Regions from separate parts of the Paraburkholderia sp. PAMB 6770 genome, predicted to be linked through region 1. Evidence: predicted binding sites of a transcription regulator. Region 1 holds the regulator's gene; the other holds the start of a gene.

The links. Region 1 encodes FliA, which starts transcription of late flagellar genes. Its sites were predicted from a motif close to CTAAAGTTTNNNNNNNNNNNGCCGNTA; they were not measured.
Region 2: the regulator FliA is predicted to act here: its motif matches at 3,792-3,818, upstream of AC3AP7_RS03270 (DUF4088 family protein).

Annotation. Positions count from the first base shown of each region.
Region 1 covers NZ_CM173238.1:3,759,967-3,769,882, reverse strand. The annotation lists gene AC3AP7_RS17090 (Tle-like phospholipase domain-containing protein) at 1-124, shown strand, start outside; gene AC3AP7_RS17085 (ankyrin repeat domain-containing protein) at 121-942, shown strand; gene AC3AP7_RS17080 (ankyrin repeat domain-containing protein) at 932-1,753, shown strand; partial or broken gene AC3AP7_RS17075 (STY0301 family protein) at 1,719-2,207, shown strand; gene AC3AP7_RS17070 (RNA polymerase sigma factor FliA) at 2,331-3,065, opposite strand; gene AC3AP7_RS17065 (MinD/ParA family ATP-binding protein) at 3,092-3,961, opposite strand; gene flhF (flagellar biosynthesis GTPase FlhF) at 3,954-5,927, opposite strand; gene flhA (flagellar biosynthesis protein FlhA) at 6,296-8,398, opposite strand; gene flhB (flagellar biosynthesis protein FlhB) at 8,395-9,600, opposite strand; gene AC3AP7_RS17045 (DUF3443 domain-containing protein) at 9,796-9,916, opposite strand, start outside.
Region 2 covers NZ_CM173238.1:681,744-691,659, reverse strand. The annotation lists gene fdxA (ferredoxin FdxA) at 303-626, shown strand; tRNA gene AC3AP7_RS03300 (tRNA-Asn) at 753-828, shown strand; tRNA gene AC3AP7_RS03295 (tRNA-Asn) at 904-979, shown strand; gene AC3AP7_RS03290 (CreA family protein) at 1,215-1,694, shown strand; gene AC3AP7_RS03285 (helix-turn-helix transcriptional regulator) at 1,721-2,584, shown strand; gene AC3AP7_RS03280 (AzlC family ABC transporter permease) at 2,754-3,422, shown strand; gene AC3AP7_RS03275 (AzlD domain-containing protein) at 3,419-3,760, shown strand; gene AC3AP7_RS03270 (DUF4088 family protein) at 3,930-4,694, shown strand; gene AC3AP7_RS03265 (ATP-dependent helicase) at 4,732-6,990, opposite strand; gene AC3AP7_RS03260 (RNA-binding S4 domain-containing protein) at 7,115-7,333, shown strand; gene AC3AP7_RS03255 (hypothetical protein) at 7,314-7,598, shown strand; gene AC3AP7_RS03250 (MATE family efflux transporter) at 7,651-9,054, shown strand; gene panS (ketopantoate/pantoate/pantothenate transporter PanS) at 9,602-9,916, shown strand, end outside.

The DNA.
Region 1 (9,916 bases):
AGCGCCTTATCCCCTACCTGGCAACGGCATGCCGCTCAGCCGCCACGCGATCGAGGAAGTAATCGCTGGCATCGAAAAACAGAAGGAGGAAGACATGGCGATCCTGCAGGAGTTGGCACCATGAAACGTGGAATTGCTGCGCTCATCCTGGTCACCCTCTTGCTATCGCTGATGCCCTTTGCGAAAAACATCATGAAAAAATTCCCCGCCACCGATTTCTTCTCTGGCCAGCAACTCGTGCTCGCCCAGGCCATCGAAGAGGGCGACATCCACAAGGTTCAGCAACTTGCCCCTGCCACCGATCTCAACACGCCCGGGCACAAGCACATGACGCTGCTATTCTTCGCCCTGCAGGAAGCACTCAAGCGTGATCCGAAACAACTGGCCATGATTACAGCGCTGGTCAGGGCCGGTGCGAACCCGCAACAGCAAGTGCCGAATCTGGGCAGCCTGCTGGACGTTGCACTCAACACACCCCATCCCGAATTCCTGCGCGCGCTGCTCGACGGCGGCCTCGATCCGAACACGATGATCGACGGAGATGCGCCCATCCTTTTCTGTGTGGCCCAGGAACCGACGTTCGAATCACTCAAACTGCTCGTTGAACGAGGCGCAGACATCAACAAGCGGGATTCGCTTCGCAACACGGCACTCTACGAAGCGCTAGCAGCATATTCATTGGATCAGGTCGACTATCTGCTCGATCACGGCGCCAACCCCAACACCTGGAACGTCAACGGTCTCTCCTTCGCCGCGGCGTTGTCTACCCGCATCAACATCAACGCCTCAGCCCCCGATTCGATCACCTACAAAAAACTCGTCGAAATCCGCGACCGCATCATCCGCCTGGGAGTCCAGTGGCCGCCGGAAACGCCCGAGCAGATCCGCGCGCAGTGGGGCGAAGCCAATGGCGATGTGGACGACCGCAAGCATGTCCGGTAAGGCCTGCGTGCGCACCGCGCTGGCGATCGTGCTGTTGTGCTGCAGCGTGTGCGCGTGCGCCATGAAAAAATTCCCCGCTACCGATTTCTTCTCCGGGCAGCAACTCGTGCTTGCCCAAGCCATCGAAGAGGGCGACATCCAGAAGGTTCAGCGACTTGCCCCCGCCACCGATCTCGACACGCCCGGGCGCAAGCACATGACATTGCTGTTCTTCGCCGCACAGGAAGCGCTCAGGCTCGACCCCAAACAGTTGGCCATGATCCCGATACTGCTGAAGGCGGGCGCCAACCCGCAACAGGAGGTGCCGAATTTCGGGAGCCTGCTGGACTTCGCTCTAAACAGCCCGCATCCCGAGTTCCTGCGCGCGCTGCTCGACGGCGGTCTCGATCCGAACACGATGATCGAGGGCCGAGTCCCGATCCTCTTCTTTGTGGTCCAGGAACCCACATTCGCCTCACTCAAACTGCTCGTCGAACGAGGCGCAGATGTCAACCAGCGGGATTCGCTGCGCAATACCCCGCTTTACGAGGCGCTGATGGGCGATTCGCTCGACCAGATCGACTATCTGCTCGACCACGGTGCCAACCCTAATACATGGAACAGGAACGGCGTGTCGTTCGCACTCGCATTGTCCGACGATCTCAACCGGAATGCCGTCGCCCCCGATTCGATCACCTACAAAAAACTCGTCGAAATCCGCGACCGCATCATCCGCCTGGGAGTCCAGTGGCCGCCGGAAACGCCCGAGCAGATCCGCGCGCGGTGGGGCGAAGCCAATGGCGATGTGGACGACCGCAAGCATGTCCAATAGTCGAACAGGCATGAAACCGCAGCGATGGGTAAGTCTGGCGGCGATCGCCCTCGCGACCGCTGCCGTTTCGTCGCGCGCCGCAGTGCACGCGGACGCGCCATGCCCTTCCCGGATACCGGTCACGCAGCATCTCGTCGGCAACGCGCCGGACGGGTGGTCGAATCTCGATGCAAAAGACGCCTACCCGCTCGTCAACATCACGTTCTGGCGCGGGCCGCCAGACTAGCGGGCATTGCTCGCGCCGTCCGGCGAACGGCGCAACGACACGGGTCCGGTCACCATCTGGACGTTTGCGAAATCGGACATCGACGACTGGGTCGCCTGCGAATACGCCGGTACCGGCGTGGTCCTCGCAAGGCCGCTCGGGAGACACGTCGAGCGCTGTACAGTGCAGTACGACAGGCATTTTTCGAGCCCCGTCGCTCAGCATTGGCATTGCGAGTCCGCGCGGTGAATCGTGCGACCTCGCGAGCGCGCCGCGCCCCCTGAAAAAAGCGCCGTCCCACGGACGGCGCAAGTCGCGTGCATCGTCAACAACCTGTCGCGGCGGCGCCGATGCCTGCGCCACCGCCTCGCCTTACTCGGTTTCGGCCTTCGCCCACGCCATTTCACGTAGCCGCGTGCGCAGCCGCGCGACAGCCTGGCTGTGCAGCTGGCAAACGCGCGATTCGCTGACCTCCATCACCGCGCCGATCTCGCGCAGGTTCATCCCGCGCTCGTAGTAGAGCGACATCAGCAGCTTCTCGCGCTCCGGCAGCCGCTCGATCGCCTCGACGAGCGCCGCGCGCAGGCTCTCGTCGAGCAGCGCCGACAGCGGATCCGCATGATCGACGCAGTAGCGGTCGAGGAACGGCTCGTCGTCGGCCGAGCGGTCGAAGTCCTCGTAGTAGATGAGCTGGCTGCCATGCAGGTCCTGCAGCATCGACTGGTATTCGTCGAGCGGCATCTTCAGATGCTCGGCGATCTCCGTTTCGCTCGCCGAGCGTCCGAGCGACTGCTCGACCTGATGCACCGCCATCTCGACCTCGCGCGACGTGCGGCGCAGGCTGCGCGGCAGCCAGTCGTTGCTGCGCAGCTCGTCGAGCATCGCACCGCGGATGCGCTGGCTCGCATAGGTTTCGAACTGCGCGCCCTGGTCTTCCTTGTACCGGCTCGCCGCGTCGAGCAGGCCGATCATGCCGGCCTGGATCAGGTCGTCCAGATCGACGCTCGCCGGCATCTTCGCCACCAGTTGCAGACCAAGCCGGCGCACGAGCGGCGCGTACTTCGTCAGAACCTCGGCCTGGGAAACCTTTCCCTGAGCGTTGTACATCGTGCTCCCCTTGTCCGCGCCCGCGCTCACGCGTGCTGCGCAGACGGTTGGTCGGCGTGTTGCGCCGCTGTGACTGTCGCGGACGCCACCCAGTGGCGCCGGGACGACATCGCTGGCCGCATCGGCCAGTACTGCAATTCGGCGGCAAGATGACGGAAATCGCGCGCAGCCGGCGTCGACGGAAACGCGTCGACGACGCAGCGCGACAACTCGCGCGCGCGCGCCATGCGCGAATCCGCCGCAATGCAGCCGGCTTCGTCGAGCGACACCGTCAGGTAGCGTTGCGCGACCCCCGCGAGATTCGCAAACGCGGTACGCGCATCGGCGACGCTGTGCACGTGATTCACCAGCACGCGAAACTGCGCGATCCCGTGCGCGTAGTGCAGCCGCTTCACCGCCGCATACGCATCGGTGATGGTCTGCGCGGCCACGCGCGTGACGATCATCAGGTCGTGCGACTGCTGCGCGAGCGCCGACAGCTGCCCCGTTCCGCCCAGCTGCGCATCGATCAGCACGATGTCCGCCCCGCCGTCGAGCAGCCGGTCCACGTGCGCGCTGCTGTATGCATCGTCCTGCGCGCGCGGCGCCGCGAGCACCCAGAAGCCGAGCGGATGACGCGCGGCAGCGGTGTCGAGCGGCATGTCGCCGCGCATCACCGCGCCGAAATTGCCGGCGCCGCGCAGGCCGCCGAGCATCGCGCTCACGGTGCCGGGGCGCGTGCATTCGTCGACGATCAACACGTCCTTGCCCTGCTCGGCGAGCGCGGCGGCCAGGTTGACGACAGCCGTCGTGCAACCGACGCCGGGCGAGCCGCCCGCCACCGCCAGCACCCGCGAACCGCTGCGGGCAAGGAGGCGCCGCAATCCTTCAGCCTGATCGGAAACGACTTTATCCAAAGCGTACCTCGTGCAGTTCTGACGTCGAGCGCGCCGACAGCGCGGCGAGCAGCGCCGGGATGTCTTCGTCCTGCGGCACGAACGGCGAGTGGTCGCGCGGAATGCAGAACGCACTCTTGATCAGGAACTTGCGGGTCGCGACGTACAGGTTCTCCGGCACCTTCTGGCCGGTCGACACGTAGTGCACCGGCAGCTTGTAGCGCAGCACGGTGTCGAGCACGCCGCCGAGGTTCGTCGCCTCGTCGAGCTTGGTCAGGATGCAGCCGGCGAGCGGCTGCTGGTCGGGCGCGCGCTGGTAGGCCTGCACGACTTCGTTGAGCGTGTCGCCGTGACTGGTTGCGTTCAGCAGCAGCAGACGCCGCACCGGCTGGCCGGCGCGGCACAGCATCGCGATCTGGTCGGAGACGAGCCGGTCGCGCTGGCTCATGCCGATCGTGTCGATCAGCACGATGTGCTTGTTGCGCAACTCGGAGAGCGCGAGCTGCAGGTCGGCGCCGTCCTTCACTGCGTGCACCGACACGCCGAGAATCTTGCCGAAGATGCGCAATTGCTCGTGGCCGCCGATCCGGTAGCTGTCGGTCGTGAGCAGCGCGACCTTGCTCGCGCCGAAGCGCATCACGCAGCGCGCCGCCAGCTTCGCGGTGGTCGTGGTCTTGCCGACGCCGGTCGGCCCCATCAGCGCGAACACGCCGCCGCGCTCCATCAGCGCATCCTCGCTTTCCATCACCGGCAGATTCGATTCGAGCACGCCGCGCACCCACTCCATGCCGCTGTCCATGCTGTCGGACTCGGCCGGCAGACGGTCGACCAGCATCTGCACGAGCTGCGCGGAAAAGCCCGCCGCGAACAGGTGCTTGGTGAGCGCCGCGCGCGCCGGGCTGCGGCGCTGGCGATCGGCCCACAGCAGGCCGGCGAAGTGCTCCTCCATCATCCCGCGCATCGACGTGAGCTCGTTCATCACGGTCTCGTTGACGACTTCCTCGATGCGCGTCTTCACCGCCTCGCTGACCGCCGCGGCACTGGCCGACGCGCGCGCCTCTTCGGCGCCTTGCGCGGCGGCTTTCTGCGCGGCGCGGCGCGCGGCGAGCTGCGCCGCCTCGCGCGCCCAATCCGGCGCGTCGGCCTCGCGCGAAGCCGGTTGCGGCGGCACGCTGATTTCGACCGGTGCGCCGAGCCCCTTGGCCATCGCGGCGGCGGGCGTCATCGACGACGGCCGCGCGCTGTACGCGCCCTGCTGCCGACCGGCGATGCTGCGCGCGTGATCGATCAGCCAGGGGTTGTAGTCGGCCATCGTGCGCGGCGTGGGCGGCGTGATCGCCGCGTGGGCGGCCTTCAATGCGTCGGTGCGGATCTCGCTGCTGCGGGCGCCCGCCTGCGGCTGGACGCGCGGCGCGGCGGCCGGCTGCGGCTGCGCACGCGGCGCTACGGCCGGCATGGCCGCTTGCGCCGGGTGCGCCCCTTGCGCCGGGTGCGCGGCGCTCGCCTGCGCGGCGGCGGTGAGCTTCACCTCGGCGGCGGCGTCGTTCGCCGCGGACTCGGCTGCGCTCGCCGGCGCCGCCGGCTGCGCCGGCACGTTGCTCGCGGACATGCTCTCGGTGCCGGCCTCGGGGCTCGCGCCGAATACCGACGAAAACACGTCCGGCATGCCGCTCGCGTACGGGTTGTGCTGCATCGCCGGCGCACGCGGCGCGGCGCTGCCCGGATTGCCCGGATTGCCCGGATTGCCCGGATTGCCCGGATTGCCCGGATTGCCCGGATTGCCCGGATGACCGGCCGTGCCGGCGGCGGCGCCGTCCTGCTTCTTCGGGGCGATCGCGGCGAGCTCGCTGTCGGCGAGCGCGACGATCTCGATGGTGCCATCCTCGATCGTCCGGTTCGACAGCACGACTGCATCGGGGCCCAGTGCTTCACGGACCAGTCGCAGCGCATCGCGACTGGTGGCACCGATAAATTTACGAATGTTCAAGCTCGACCCCCGATGAGGTTGACGGACCGGCAACATACCGCTTCCCATTGAGATCGATTATTACGAAAGACGTCGAGCGACGATCGGTTGATAAGGGCGGGGAAAGGTAGGCAATTCGCCTGATGGGGCGGGCTTCGCGGCCCGCTCGAGGTCACGGCTGGGGTTTCGCCTGGGGCCTGGCCGAGGCTTGCCTGAGGCTTGCTTGACGCTTGCCTGGGGCCCCTTCAAGGTTCGCGTCGAAGGCGAGGCTTCTGGGCTTGCGTCGAAGGTCCGTGCACGGCGCCGCGCACGGGCGCCCCGGGGTTAGCCCCGGAGTCAGCCCCGGGGTTAGCCGCGCGGTCAGCCCCAAGGGCGCGGCAGCCGACCGCTCAGCCCTGCCCGCCGATCTGGTTGACGACCTTCACGTGGCGCGTCTCGGGCACTTCGGCATACGAGAGCACCTTGAGCTGCGGCAGGCTGCGACGCAGGAAGCGCGCGAGCATGGGCCGCAGCGCGTGCTGCACGAGCAGCACCGGCGCGAGGCCGAGGTTCTGCTGGCGCGTCATCGCCTTTTGCGTCTCGGTGAGCAGCGTCTGCGCGAGGCCGGGTTCGAGGCCGGGATTGGCGCCCGTCGAGAGCGCCTGCGACAGCACGCGTTCGAGGTTCGCGTCGAGCCCCATCACCTGCATGTCGCCGCTGCCGGGGAACCACTGCTGCGAGATCGCGCGGCCGAGCGCGAGACGCACCGCCGCGGTCAGCTCGTGCGCATCGGTGATCTTCGGCGTGTGCTCGGCGAGCGCTTCGAGGATCGAGCGCATGTCGCGGATCGGCACGCCTTCTTCCAGCAGGTTCTGCAGCACCTTTTGCAGCGTCGTGATCGACAGCGCCTTCGGCACCAGGTCCTCGACGAGCGACGGCGTATCCTTCTGCATCCGGTCGAGCAGCGCCTGAACCTCGCGGCGCCCGAGCAGCTCGGACGCATGCGTGACGACGAGGTGATTCAGGTGCGTCGCGACCACGGTGCTCGAATCGACCACCGTGTAGCCGTACACCTGCGCCTGTTCGCGCAGGTTCGTATCGATCCAGATGGCCGGCAGGCCGAACGCCGGATCCTGGGTCGGCGTGCCGGGCAGCGCCGCGCTCACCTGGCCCGGATTGATCGCGAGCCACTGGCCCGGATACGCTTCGCCGATGCCGATCTCGACGCCCTTCAGCGCGATCCGGTAGCCGTTCGGCCGCAGTTCGAGGTTGTCGCGAATGTGGATCACCGGCGGCAGGAAGCCGATTTCCTGCGCAAACTTCTTGCGGATGCTCTTGATCCGCTTCAGCAGTTCGCCGTCCGAGTTCTTGTCGACAAGCGGAATCAGCCGGTAGCCGACTTCGAGGCCGAGCGTGTCGATCATCGTCACGTCGTCCCAGCTTGCCTCGGCGTTTTCCGCCGGCGCGAGCGCCTCGGGCGCCACTTCGACGCGCGCGCCGGCGTTCTTCTGCTCGGCGGCGCGCTTTTTCATCACGCGGCCGAACTGGATCAGCCCGCCGCCGAGCAGCAGAAACGCGAAATGCGGCATGCCGGGAATCAGCCCCATCAGCACGAGGATGCTGCCCGCGATGATCAGCACGCGCGGATTCGTGAAAAGCTGGCCGGTGAGCTGCGTGCCGATGTCTTCGTTGGTCGCCACGCGCGAGACGATCACGCCGGCCGCGGTCGAGATCACGAGCGACGGAATCTGCGCGACGAGGCCGTCGCCGATCGTGAGCAGCGTGTAGTTCTTCGCCGCCGACGCAAGATCCATGTTGTGCTGGAACACCCCGACGATCAGCCCGCCGATGATGTTGATCACCATGATCAGCAGGCCGGCGATCGCATCGCCGCGCACGAACTTGCTCGCGCCGTCCATCGAGCCGTAGAACTCGGCTTCCTGCGCGACCTCGGCGCGGCGCTGGCGCGCCTTCTCCTCGTTGATGATGCCGGCGTTCAGGTCGGCGTCGATCGCCATCTGCTTGCCGGGCATCGCATCGAGCGTGAAGCGCGCGGACACTTCGGCGATGCGGCCCGCGCCCTTCGTGATCACCATGAAGTTGATCACCATCAGGATGACGAACACGACGATCCCGACCGCGAAGTTGCCGCCGACGAGGAAGTGCCCGAACGACTCGATCACCTGACCCGCCGCGGCCGGGCCGGTATGGCCTTCGAGCAGCACGACGCGCGTCGAGGCGACGTTCAGCGACAGGCGCAGCAGCGTCGAGAACAGCAGCACGCTCGGAAACGCGGCGAAATCGAGCGGCCGCATCGTGTACATGCTGACGAGCAGCACCATCACCGACAGCGCGATGTTGAAGGTGAACAGCAGATCCAGCAGGAACGGCGGCAGAGGCAGCACCATCATGCCGAGGATCATGCAGATCAGGATCGGCCCCGCGAGCGCGCGCAGGTTGGTGCCGTTCAGCGCATCGGGCCGGCGGGCCAGAATTCCGGCGCGTACGTTCATGCATTCGCTCCTGGTGCGGCGTCATCGTCGAGGGCCTGGGCGGCTTCCTCGTTCGCCGCTTCATCGGATACCGGGCCCTGGTCGAGCTCGGCCGGCACGTCGAGTCCGGTCGGCGCGACCGGCGCCGCGCCGCCTTCCTTGCGAAAGCGCCGCAGCTGATAGACCCACGCGAGCACTTCCGCGACCGCGCCGTACAGCGGGCCCGGAATCTCGCGATCGAGTTCGACGTTGTGATACAGCGCGCGCGCGAGCGGCGGCGCTTCGAGCAGCGGCACGTTGTGCTCGACGGCCAGCTCGCGGATGCGCGCAGCGACGAGGTTCACGCCCTTGGCCACCACCTTCGGCGCGCGCATCTTGCCGTCGGTGTACTGCAGCGCGACGGCGAAATGCGTCGGGTTGGTGACCACCACGTCCGCTTTCGGCACCTTCGCCATCATCCGGCGCCGCGCGAGCGCGCGCTGCTGCGCGCGGATGCGGCCCTTCAGCTGCGGATCGCCCTCGTTCTCGCGATGCTCGCGCTTCACTTCTTCCTTCGTCATGCGCAGCTTCTTGTGGTACTGCCAGATCTGGTACGGCACGTCGAGCGCGGCGACGACGAAGGTGCCCGCGACGGTCATCGCGCAGCACACCGCGATCAGGTGCATCGCGTCGGCGAGCGCCATGTGCATCGGCTCGTTGGTGAGCGCGAGGATCTCCGTGCGGCGATGCCAGATCGCGAGACCGCCGATCCCGCCGACGACGAGCGTTTTCGCCATCGACATCCCGAGCTGGATCGGCCCGTTGATCGAGAACATCCGTCCGAGCCCGGCGACCGGGTCGAGGCGGCTGAATTTCGGAGCGAGCGACTTCGAGGACACGTGCCAGCCGCCGAGCGCCAGCGGCGCGAGGCCGGCGGCGGCGCCCGTCAGCAGCAGGATCGGCAGCAGCGCGTACAGGCCCTCGCGGCTCGCGACGCCCGCGCCGATCAGCATCTGGCGGGTCCCGTCGAGGCTCGCGTGGTCGAAGCGCAGCGCGCCGCGCAGCATCGACTGCAGATGCTCGCCGATCAGCCCGGACAGCCCCCAGACGCCGAAAAAGCCCGCCGACAGCAGCGCGAACGACGCCAGCTCGCGCGAACGCACGATCTGCCCCTCCTCGCGCGCCTTCTCCAGGCGCCGGGGTGTGGCTGCTTCGGTTTTTTCGAGGTCGCTTTCCTCTGCCACGCGGCTCTCCAGACGGTCGGGCCCCGTGGCCCATTACCAGTGGGAGCGATTATTCCTGCAGAAAGCCAGCGACGATCGGCGGATAAGGGCGGGGAAACCGGGGTATTTCGGGCGATCGGCCGGACGCGCCGGGCCGCGTGCCGCCGCGCGCCCGGGTCCGGCGACGCAGCGCGCACAGGCGCGGTGCAACGGCGCTCAGTAGCCGACGTAAGGCTGCTGGCCGCCGTTCGCGCTCTGGTCGAAGCCGACGTACACATATCGGCCGTAGAAAAACGGCAAGCCGAGGTCGAAGCTGCCGCTTGCGCCGATGTCGCCG
Region 2 (9,916 bases), 800 kb from region 1:
ACTGGCGGCGCGAGCCCGGCGGCCGACCGGCGACGCGAGCCGGATATCCCGGCCGTACTGCGCCGGCACCCCGCCGACACCGCGGCCAGCCGGCGGCCTCCCCTCGCGCGCCGCCCTGCGCCCATGTTACCCGAATGCGTGCGCGCGCAGCGGCCCGCGCGCCCCGGCGGGACGGCCATAAACTAATCACGAAAAGGTATAAGAGCCCGCCGGCGCGCGGCGTGATATGCCTCTTGACGTTCAGTTACAATACCGCTTTTGGCGTTTTGCCTCCCCCGATACTGCATGCAGGAGCTGCCTGAATGACCCACGTTGTGACCGAAAGCTGCATCAAGTGCCGCTATACCGACTGCGTCGATGTGTGTCCGGTGGACTGCTTTCGCGAAGGTCCCAACTTCCTCGCGATCGACCCGGACGAGTGCATCGACTGCGCCGTGTGCGTCGCCGAGTGCCCGGTGAACGCGATCTACGCCGAGGAAGACGTGCCGGGCGACCAGCAGAACTTCATCGCGCTGAACGCGGATCTCGCGAAGGGCTGGCCGAGCATCACGAAGACCAAGGCGCCGCTGCCCGAAGCGGACGAGTTCAAGGACGTCAAGGACAAACTCGCGCTGCTCGCGCGCTAAGCGGCGTCCGGCTGCCGCGGGCTGCGCGCAGGCTTGCCGCAGCCGCCGCACCGCCTTTCGGGAGAAGTCGGGGTATTGACAGTCCCGTGCACACCCCCTAAAATCCCGTTTCTCTGCTGTTGTTGTTCCCCGATAGCTCAGTCGGTAGAGCGCCGGACTGTTAATCCGTAGGTCCCTGGTTCGAGCCCAGGTCGGGGAGCCAAGAATTGCAAAGGCCCGTTAACCAGAACGGGCTTTTTTATGCGTCAAGTGACGCGCCGTCGTGTTGCACAGCTGTTCCCCGATAGCTCAGTCGGTAGAGCGCCGGACTGTTAATCCGTAGGTCCCTGGTTCGAGCCCAGGTCGGGGAGCCAAGAATTGCGAAGGCCCGCATCCATGCGGGCCTTTTGCTTGGTGGCGTCGGTTTTGCGCCGTTTGGTTTTGCGCCGTTTGGTTTTGTACCACTTCACTTCGTGGTGTCTCGTCGCTCGCCACGTCACCAGTTTTGTGCGCCCTCTCGGCCCACGTCCGCTCTTCTCCGCCCGCCATCCGCGCCGCACGCAATCGCGTTACGATGGGCGTTTCCCCGTTTCCCGTTCCCCGCCGCCCATGACCATCCGCCTGTTGCGTGCCGCATTCGCGATCGCCGCCGTTGCCGCCCTCGTCCCGCCAGCCCGCAGCGAGGAAATCGGCAGCGTCAACACCAATTTCCATTTCACCGGCTCGGATCGCGTCGTGGTCGAGGCCTACGACGACCCGCTCGTGCAGGGCGTGACCTGTTACGTGTCGCGGGCCCGCACGGGCGGCATCAAGGGAACGCTCGGGATTGCCGAAGATCCGACCGAGGCGTCGATCGCCTGCCGCCAGGTCGGCCCGATCCATTTCAACGGGCCGCTCAAGCAGCAGGCGGACGTGTTCTCGGTCAGCATGTCGCTCATTTTCAAGACGCTGCACGTGGTCCGCGTGGTCGACGCGAAACGCGACACGCTCGTCTACCTGACCTATAGCGACCGGGTCGCGAGCGGCAGCGCGAAAAACAGCGTCAGCGCAGTGCCGCTGCCGGCCGGCACGACGATCCCGCTGAAATGACCGCCACCCGCCGCGCACCGTCCCCCATGCGTGCATCCGCCCCGCCGGTCGCGCGGCCGCGCGCGCCGGCCGCGCATTTTCGCGACAGCGCCCGCTACTGGCGCACCCCGCTGCTGCCCGGCGCCGACCTTGTGACCGCCGAATATCACGATCACACGTTCGCGCCGCACTGGCACGACGCGTACACGATTCCGGTGATCGTCGCCGGCGCCGAGAGCTACCGCTACCGCGGCGCCAACCACGTCGCGGAGGCAGGCAGCGTGCCGGTCATCCATCCGGGCGAACTGCACACCGGCGCCCGCGCGGTCGAGGCAGGCTGGCGCTACCGGGTGCTGTACGCGCCGGTCGAATTCATCCACCGGCTCGCGACCGACCTGGCCGGATCGCCGCAAGATCTGCCGTGGTTCGAACCCGGTGTGATCCGCGATCCCGCGCTCGCGCGGCGCCTGGCGTACGCGCACCGGCTGCTCGAAGCGCACGGCGATCCGCTTGCGGCCGAGACGGCGATGTTCGACGCGCTGTCGATGCTGCTCGTGCGCCACGCGCGCAGCCGGCCGCAGCCGCACCGCATCGCCGCCGACGACATCCGGGTCGCCGCGATGAAGGCGCACCTGAGCGACAATCTCACCGAGGCGCTGCGGCTCGCCGAGCTGGCCGCCGAGGTCGGCCTGTCACCGTTTCACGCGGCGCGCCTGTTTGCGCAGGCCACCGGCCTGCCGCCGCACGCGTGGCGCACTCAGGTGCGCCTGCAGCGCGCGCTCGCGCCGCTGCGCGCGGGCGTGCCGGTCGCGGACGTCGCCGCGGCGAGCGGCTTTGCCGACCAGAGTCACTTCACGCGCCATTTCCGCCGCATGTTCGGCGTGCCGCCCGGACGCTGGCAATCCGCGTGACGGGGTAGCGGGGTAACCGGCCCACCGCGCGCACGCGGTCGCGCGGACCGCAAGAACGTTCAAGCCAGCGCCGCGGGCCCGCGTTATCCTCGCCGCCCATGGAGAGAGGAACGTGAACCCACCGCATCGTTTTCGCGAATTCACCGCGGGCGCCTGCGACATCATCCCGATGATGGTCGGCGCGGCGCCGTTCGGCGTGATCTTCGGCACGCTCGTCACGACCGGACCGCTTCGGCCGTGGCACGGCCAGCTGATGTCGCTGATCGTGTTCGCCGGCTCCGCGCAGTTCATCGCGCTCGGCCTGATCGCCGCCCACGCCGGCCTCGCCGTCGTGCTTGCCACCACGTTCGTCGTGAACCTGCGCCATCTGCTCTACAGCGCGACGCTCGCACCCTATGTGTCGCACCTGCCGCTGCGCTGGCGGCTCGGGCTCGGCGGCGTGCTGACCGACGAGGTGTTCGCGGTCGCGTGGTCGCACTACCGGCATCATCCGCCGGGGGCGGCGAGCCCTTACTACTTTCTCGGCGCGGGCCTTGCGATGTACGTCAACTGGCAGCTCTGGACCCTCGCCGGGCTGCTGTTCGGCGCAGCGTTCCCGCGCCTGCAGTCGCTCGGGCTCGACTTTGCGATGGCGGCCACCTTCATTGCGATCGTCGTGCCGCAACTGGCGGCCCTGCGCCATTTCGTCGCCGCCGCGACGGCCGGCGCGCTCGCCTGGTACTGGCAGGGCTGGCCGTACAAGCTCGGGCTGCTCGGGGCCGTGTTCGCGGGCGTCGTGCTCGGCGTGCTGCTGTCGCTGCCGGGCGCCCGGCAGCCGACCCCGGGAGGTGCCCAATGAACGTCGTCGCACTCATCGTCGGCATGGCGCTGATCACGTGGGCGATTCGCGCGATCGTCTTCGTGCTCGGCAACCGGCTCGTGTTCCCGCCGCTCGTGCGCACTGCGCTCGGCTTCGTGCCGGTCACCGTGCTGACGGCGATCATCGTGCCGATGGTCGTCTCGCCGCACGGCCACGGCGCCGAACTAAGCTGGCGCAACCCGCAACTGGCCGGCGCGCTCGCCGCGATCGCGGTCAGCGCGCTGACGCGGCGGCCGCTGCTGACAATCGCGGTCGGCCTCGCGGTGTTCTTCGCGTGGCAAGCGTTCGTGATGCACGTCGCCGCGCCCGGCGCGTAGTGCGGCGGCGTCCCGGACGCCCGCCCGCTTCCTCAAGTTTCACCCCGGCTCGCCGTTAAACAGTCGAGGTCCGCTCGACGGAAAGCCAATTCCGGCGGTAACGCGGCAACAAGCAGGGTCCGCCGCGCCGGGCATCGATGCCGCGCGGCGAGACCAACCGGGACAGCACATGGGTCAGATTACCCTTTCAATCAAGGACGAAACCATTGCCTCGCTGCGCAAGGATTTCGACGCCTTTCTGCGTGTCTCGCTGAAGCTCGACCCTCAGTTCGCGACGCCGTCGTTCGAGGACTTCCTGCGCGCGAAGCTGCTCGACAACATGGTGCCGCTCACCGAGCACGCGGTGAAGCGGATGCTGCAGGGGGGGCAGTACGCGTGGGCGAAGCGCACGCTCGACAAGGAATTCCCGGACGTGGTCGCAATCCTGATGCAGCAGGCCGCCGAGTTCGGCTTCGGCTTTGCCGCGCGCTCCGAATGGACCCCGGAGGAGTTGAGCAAGCAATGCCGCGAGTGGGCGGCGGCGATCGTGCGCGAATCGGAAGGAGACGCCGCGCTGGTGGACCCGCTCGCCGCGCAGATCAAGGGCGCGGTGCAGGACATCCAGTCGCTGGAGGAGACGATGCAGACCCCCGCGTGGCGGCTGGTCGAATCGCTGCGCCAGCGCGTCTACGAAGCGAAGGTCGCGTGCGAGACGAGCGTCGGCAGCACCGCGCGGGAAAAGCTCGGCGAACTGCGCGGCCTGCTGCGTCTGGGCATTGCGCACGGCAGCTTCCAGAAACAGGAAGCCCAGCAGATCATGGAATATCTGCGTCTGCTGAAGCCGGAAATCTTCGTCGAAGAGCCCTACGACATCTTCTCGCGCCTTGCCGCGTGGCTGCGCAACTTCTTTACGCCGCCGCCGCGCCCGCAGCAACAGCCGCGGCAGTCGCGCTAGCGCGCGGCGCACGCGCCCTGCGGGCGCCGTGCGCGGTTCACCCCCACATTTTTCTGAGCTGGGCGGCGATGTCGAGCTTCGCCTGGGCCGCCGCCGCCAGCCCGGCGGTGCTCGGCGCAGCCGGCTCGGGCACCCGCGGCCAGGCGGACACGTCGAACAGCGGCAGCAGCGCCTCCGGGATGAAACGGGTACGCGACGCCCACACATGCCGGTCGCCGAGCGCGGCCTGGCCATGCACGTAAAAGCGCTGCGGCACGACGATATGCAGGTCGTCTTTCGCGCGCGTCATTGCGACGTACAGGAGGCGCCGCTCCTCCTCGATTTCGTCGTCGCTGCCCGTCGCGAGGTCGGACGGAATGCAGCCGTCCACGCCGTTCAGCACGAAGACGTTGCGCCATTCCTGGCCCTTCGCCGAATGGATCGTCGAGAGGATCAGATAGTCCTCGTCGCGCAGCGGCACGCCGGCCTCGGCGCTCGTCGCGTCGGGCGGATCGAGCGTCAGCTCGGTCAGGAAGCGCTCGCGCGATGCATAGGTCGCCGCGATGCTCTCCATCTGCAGCAGATCCGCGATGCGCATCGGCGCATCCTCGTAGTCGCGCTCGACGCAGGGCGTATACCAGCGCCGGATCGCCTCCACGTCGCCGGGCCACGCGCTGCCGCCGCCCAGCGCCGACATCAGCGCGACGAACGCGGGCCAGTCGTCGAGCGCGCGCGGCGGCGGCGAGAACGCTGCCAGCGCCGCGACAAGCGGACGCGCGACAGGCGCGCCTGCTCCTGCTCCTGTGCCTGTGCCTGTGCCTGTGCCTGTGCCTGTGCCTGTGCCTGTGCCTGTGCCTGTGCCAGCGGACTCCGCCACCGCATCGAGCACGCGTGCGGCGATCGCCGGCCCGATCCCCGGCAATAGCTGCAGCACCCGAAAACCCGCGACGCGGTCGCGCGGATTCTCGGCCCAGCGCAGCACCGCGAGCAGATCCTTCACGTGCGCGGCATCGAGAAACTTCAACCCGCCGAACTTCACGAACGGGATGTTGCGCCGGCTCAACTCGACTTCGAGCGTGGCGCTGTGGTGCGCCGCGCGAAACAGCACGGCCTGCGCCTTCAGCTTGCTGCCCGCCTCGCGCGCGTCGAGCACCTGCTCGACCACGTAGCGCGCCTGTTCGAGTTCGCCCGCGACGTTCACGAGCCGGGGACGCTGCGCGCCGCCGCCGTCGGTCCACAGGTTCTTCGTGAAGCGTTCCCGCGCGAGTCCGATCACCGCGTTCGACGCGGCGAGTATCGGCCGGGTCGAGCGATAGTTGCGCTCGAGCGTGACGACGCACGCGGGCGGTGCGAAGCACTGCGGAAACTCGAGGATGTTGCGCACGGTCGCGCCGCGAAACGCATAGATCGACTGCGCGTCGTCGCCGACCACGGTCAGGCCGCGTCCGTCCGGCTTCAGCGCGAGCAGGATCGACGCCTGCAGCCGGTTGGTGTCCTGGTACTCGTCGACCAGCACGTGATCGAAGCGGCTCGCCAGATCGGCCGCCAGCGCGGGATGCGCGGCCATCGTCGACCAGTACAGCAGCAGGTCGTCGTAGTCGAGCACGCCCTGTTTCTGCTTCGCGTCCACGTATGCCGCGAATAGCCGCCGCAGGTCGTCCTGCGCGTCGCGACACCACGGGAACGCGCGCTCCAGCACGTCGGCGAGCGTCGCGCCGGTATTGACGACCCGCGAATAGATCGCAAGACACGCCTGCTTGCCCGGAAAGCGCCGCTCCTTCGCGGCGAGACCGAGATCGTGGCGCACGAGATTCATCAGGTCGGCCGAGTCCTCGCGGTCGCCGATCGTGAAGGCCGGCGCAAGACCGATACGCTCCGCATACTCGCGCAGCAGGCGCGCGCCGATGCCGTGGAACGTACCCGCCCATGCGAGCGGCTGGGCGGCCATCGCCCGCGCGCCGAGCGCCTGCGCGACGATCCGGCCGGCGCGCTGCGTCATGTCGGCGGCCGCGCGGCGCGAGAAGGTGAGCAGCAGGATCCGCTGCGGATCCGCGCCCTGCACGACGAGATGAGCGACCCGATGCGCGAGCGTGCTCGTCTTGCCGGAACCCGCGCCCGCGATCACGAGCAGCGGGCCGGCGGGCGCCGCTCCCGGCGCGACGCCGTACTCGACCGCGGCGCGCTGGGCGTCGTTGAGCTTCGCGCGCCAGGCGGCGGCGTCGGGTGGCGCGGATTCGGCAGCGGTGAGCACGATGAAGTCGTCAGGCGGAACAGGACAAGCCGCACGAGGCGGTCGGCGTCCGTACTGTATATCCATACAACCCGGTGCCGCAAGCGCCCCTTTTTTCAGGCGGGCACGCGGAGCGTCGCGCATGCGAGGGACGTGCGCCCCGCTCATCTGGCTTATCATGCGTACCCCGCCCTCCGCGCTCCCCGACACGATGCCCAACCTCGACTTCACGCTGACCGGCGACTACATCGAACTGCACAATCTGCTGAAGATCACCGGGCTCGCCGACAGCGGCGGCGCCGCGAAGGCGCTGGTCGCATCGGGGGTGGTCACGGTCGACGGCCAGGTCGAGCGGCGCAAGACCTGCAAGATTCGCGCGGGCCAGGCGGTGCTGCTCGGCGACACGCGCATTGCCGTGCACGACGCGTAGCGCGCGGCACGGCACGGGGAAGCGGCGCGCTGTCGTCGCTGTCATCGCTGTCGTCGCTGTCGTCGCTGTCGTCGCTGTCGTCGCTGTCGTCGCTGTCGTCGCTGTCGTCGCTGTCGTCGCTGTCGTCGCTGTCGTCGCTGTCGTCGCTGTCGTCGCTGTCGTCGCTGTCGTCGCTGTCGTCGCTGTCGTCGCTGTCGTCGCTGTCGTCGCTGTCGTCGCACCAGAATTGTGCGTATTGATCGACAACCGCGCGCGCTCCCCCTAAGCTGTACGTTTTGGCAGAAAACGGCGCATCGTTCGCATGCGCCGCGCATTTCATGACAGAACCCGGTTTTTCCCGGGCGGACACCCCTCCGCCCACGCTAACGCGCCACGCCGCGGACACCGCGCGCCTCGCCGCTCCCCTCGCGATCGCCCAGCTCTCGCAGATGGCCATGGGCGTCACCGACACTATCCTGCTCGGCTCGCTCGGCCCCGATGCGCTCGCGGCCGGCGGGCTCGGCGCGAATCTGTTCTTCGTCACGGTGACGCTGCTGCAGGGCGTGCTGACGTCGGTGAGCGTCAGCGTGTCGCATGCGCGCGGCGCGCAGGCCGACGACCGTGTGCCGCACATCTACTGGAGCGGCTTCGTGATGTCCGTGCTGCTCGCGATTCCGGCGTTCGCGCTGCTGTCGGTCGCCGCGCCGCTGCTGCGCGCATTCGGCGAGCCGGCGCTGCTGGCGCAGCATGTCGGCGAGTACGCGGCGGTCCTGCGCTGGGGTGCGCCCGGCAGCCTGATCGGCATCGGCCTGATGCGCTCGTTCCTGCCGGCGATCGGCGCCGCGCGGCGTCTGCTGTGGGTGTCGATCGCCGGCGTCGTGTTCAACGGTTTCCTGAACTACGGGCTGATCCACGGCGCGTACGGGCTGCCGCGGCTCGGCTTCCTCGGATCCGCGGCGGCGACGACGTTCACGGTCTGGATGACCGCGCTCGTGCTGATGGCGCTGCTGCATCTGCGGCCGCGTTTCCGGCATTTCGTCGTCGCGACGCGTCCGCGCCTGCCGCTGATGGGGGAACTGTTCGGCATCGGCTGGCCGGTCGCGATCACGTATGGCGTCGAATCGACGCTCTTTCTCGCCACCGGCCTGATGGTCGGCCTGCTCGGCGAATCGCAGCTGGCCGCGCACCAGATCGCGCTGAACGTCGCGTCGGTGGCCTTCATGGTGCCGCTCGCGATCGGCCAGGCAGCCAACGTGCGGGTCGGCTACTGGTCGGGCGCCGGCCATCCGCTGGCCGCGCGGCACGCGGGCTTTGTCGCGCTCGCACTCGGCGTCGGCTTCATGTCGATGTCGGCGCTCGTGCTGATTCTCGCGCCGCACTGGATCGTCGGCCTCTATCTGCATCTGGACGACCCCGCGAACGCACCAACAGTCGCGCTCGCCAGTTCGCTGCTCGGCGTCGCGGCGCTCTTCCAGATCGTCGACGGCATGCAGACCGTCGGTTCCGGCTGCCTGCGCGGCCTGAAAGACACGCGCGTGCCGATGCTCGCGGCCGCATTCGGCTACTGGGGCATCGGCTTTCCGACCGGCTACACGCTCGCGTTTCACTTCGGTCTCGGCGCGCGCGGCCTGTGGTGGGGACTCGCGGCGGGGCTCGCGAGCGTCGCCGTGCTGATGACCTTGCGCTTTCACCGGCTGAGCCTGCGGCGTCTGCCGTGGTCGGCCGCGCGGCCGCCCGCCTGAGCCACCGGCGCGGCACCCCCAAGGTACAATGCGCGCGGGTTGCCGCCCTGCCCCATCCCGGCCCGAGGCAATCCGCCCGTGTGCGTCACGAGCGCACACCGCGCCCCTTCATTCCAGCCATCCGCTGCGACGCCCGCCGCCCCGCGCGGCGGCACGACCGCCGCGATGCGCGACGGCGTTGGCCCGGCCGATGCCTGCGCCAGGCGGCTGTCCGCGCGGCCGTCCGCGTAAGCAACCTCGCATGAGCCTTTGTCCCGCGACGCGTCGGGCTGCTCGCGCAGCGTGCCGCGCAGATGCCTGCGTGCCGTTTGCGTGTGCCGTTTGCGTGTGCCGTTTGCGTGTGCCGTTTGCGCGTGCCGTTTGCGCGTGCCGTTTGCGTGTGCCATTTGCGCCTGCCATTTGCGCCTGCCATTTGCGTGTGCCGTTTGCGTGTGCCGTTTGCGTACCACCCGCGTGCTGCTCGCCGCGCGCCTTGCGGGACCATTGCCGAGCCCCGGCGCGCGGCAATCCGCCCGGGCGCCCCCAACCAGAACAAAGGAATCTTTCGATGCTTGCCCGCGTTACCCGACTCTTTCCGCTGTGGGCAGTGCTGTTCTCGCTCGCCGCCTACGCGCGGCCCGCGAGCTTCACGCCGCTCGCGCCGCACGTCACGATGCTGTTGACGATCATCATGCTGTCGATGGGCGTCACGCTGTCGCTCGACGATTTCCGGCGTGTCTTCACGCGCCCCGCCCCGGTGCTCGCCGGCATCGGGCTGCACTATCTGGTGATGCCGCTCGCCGCGTGGATCATCGCGAAGGTCCTGCGCATGCCGCCCGATCTGACCGCCGGCATGGTGCTGGTCGGCAGCGTCGCGAGCGGC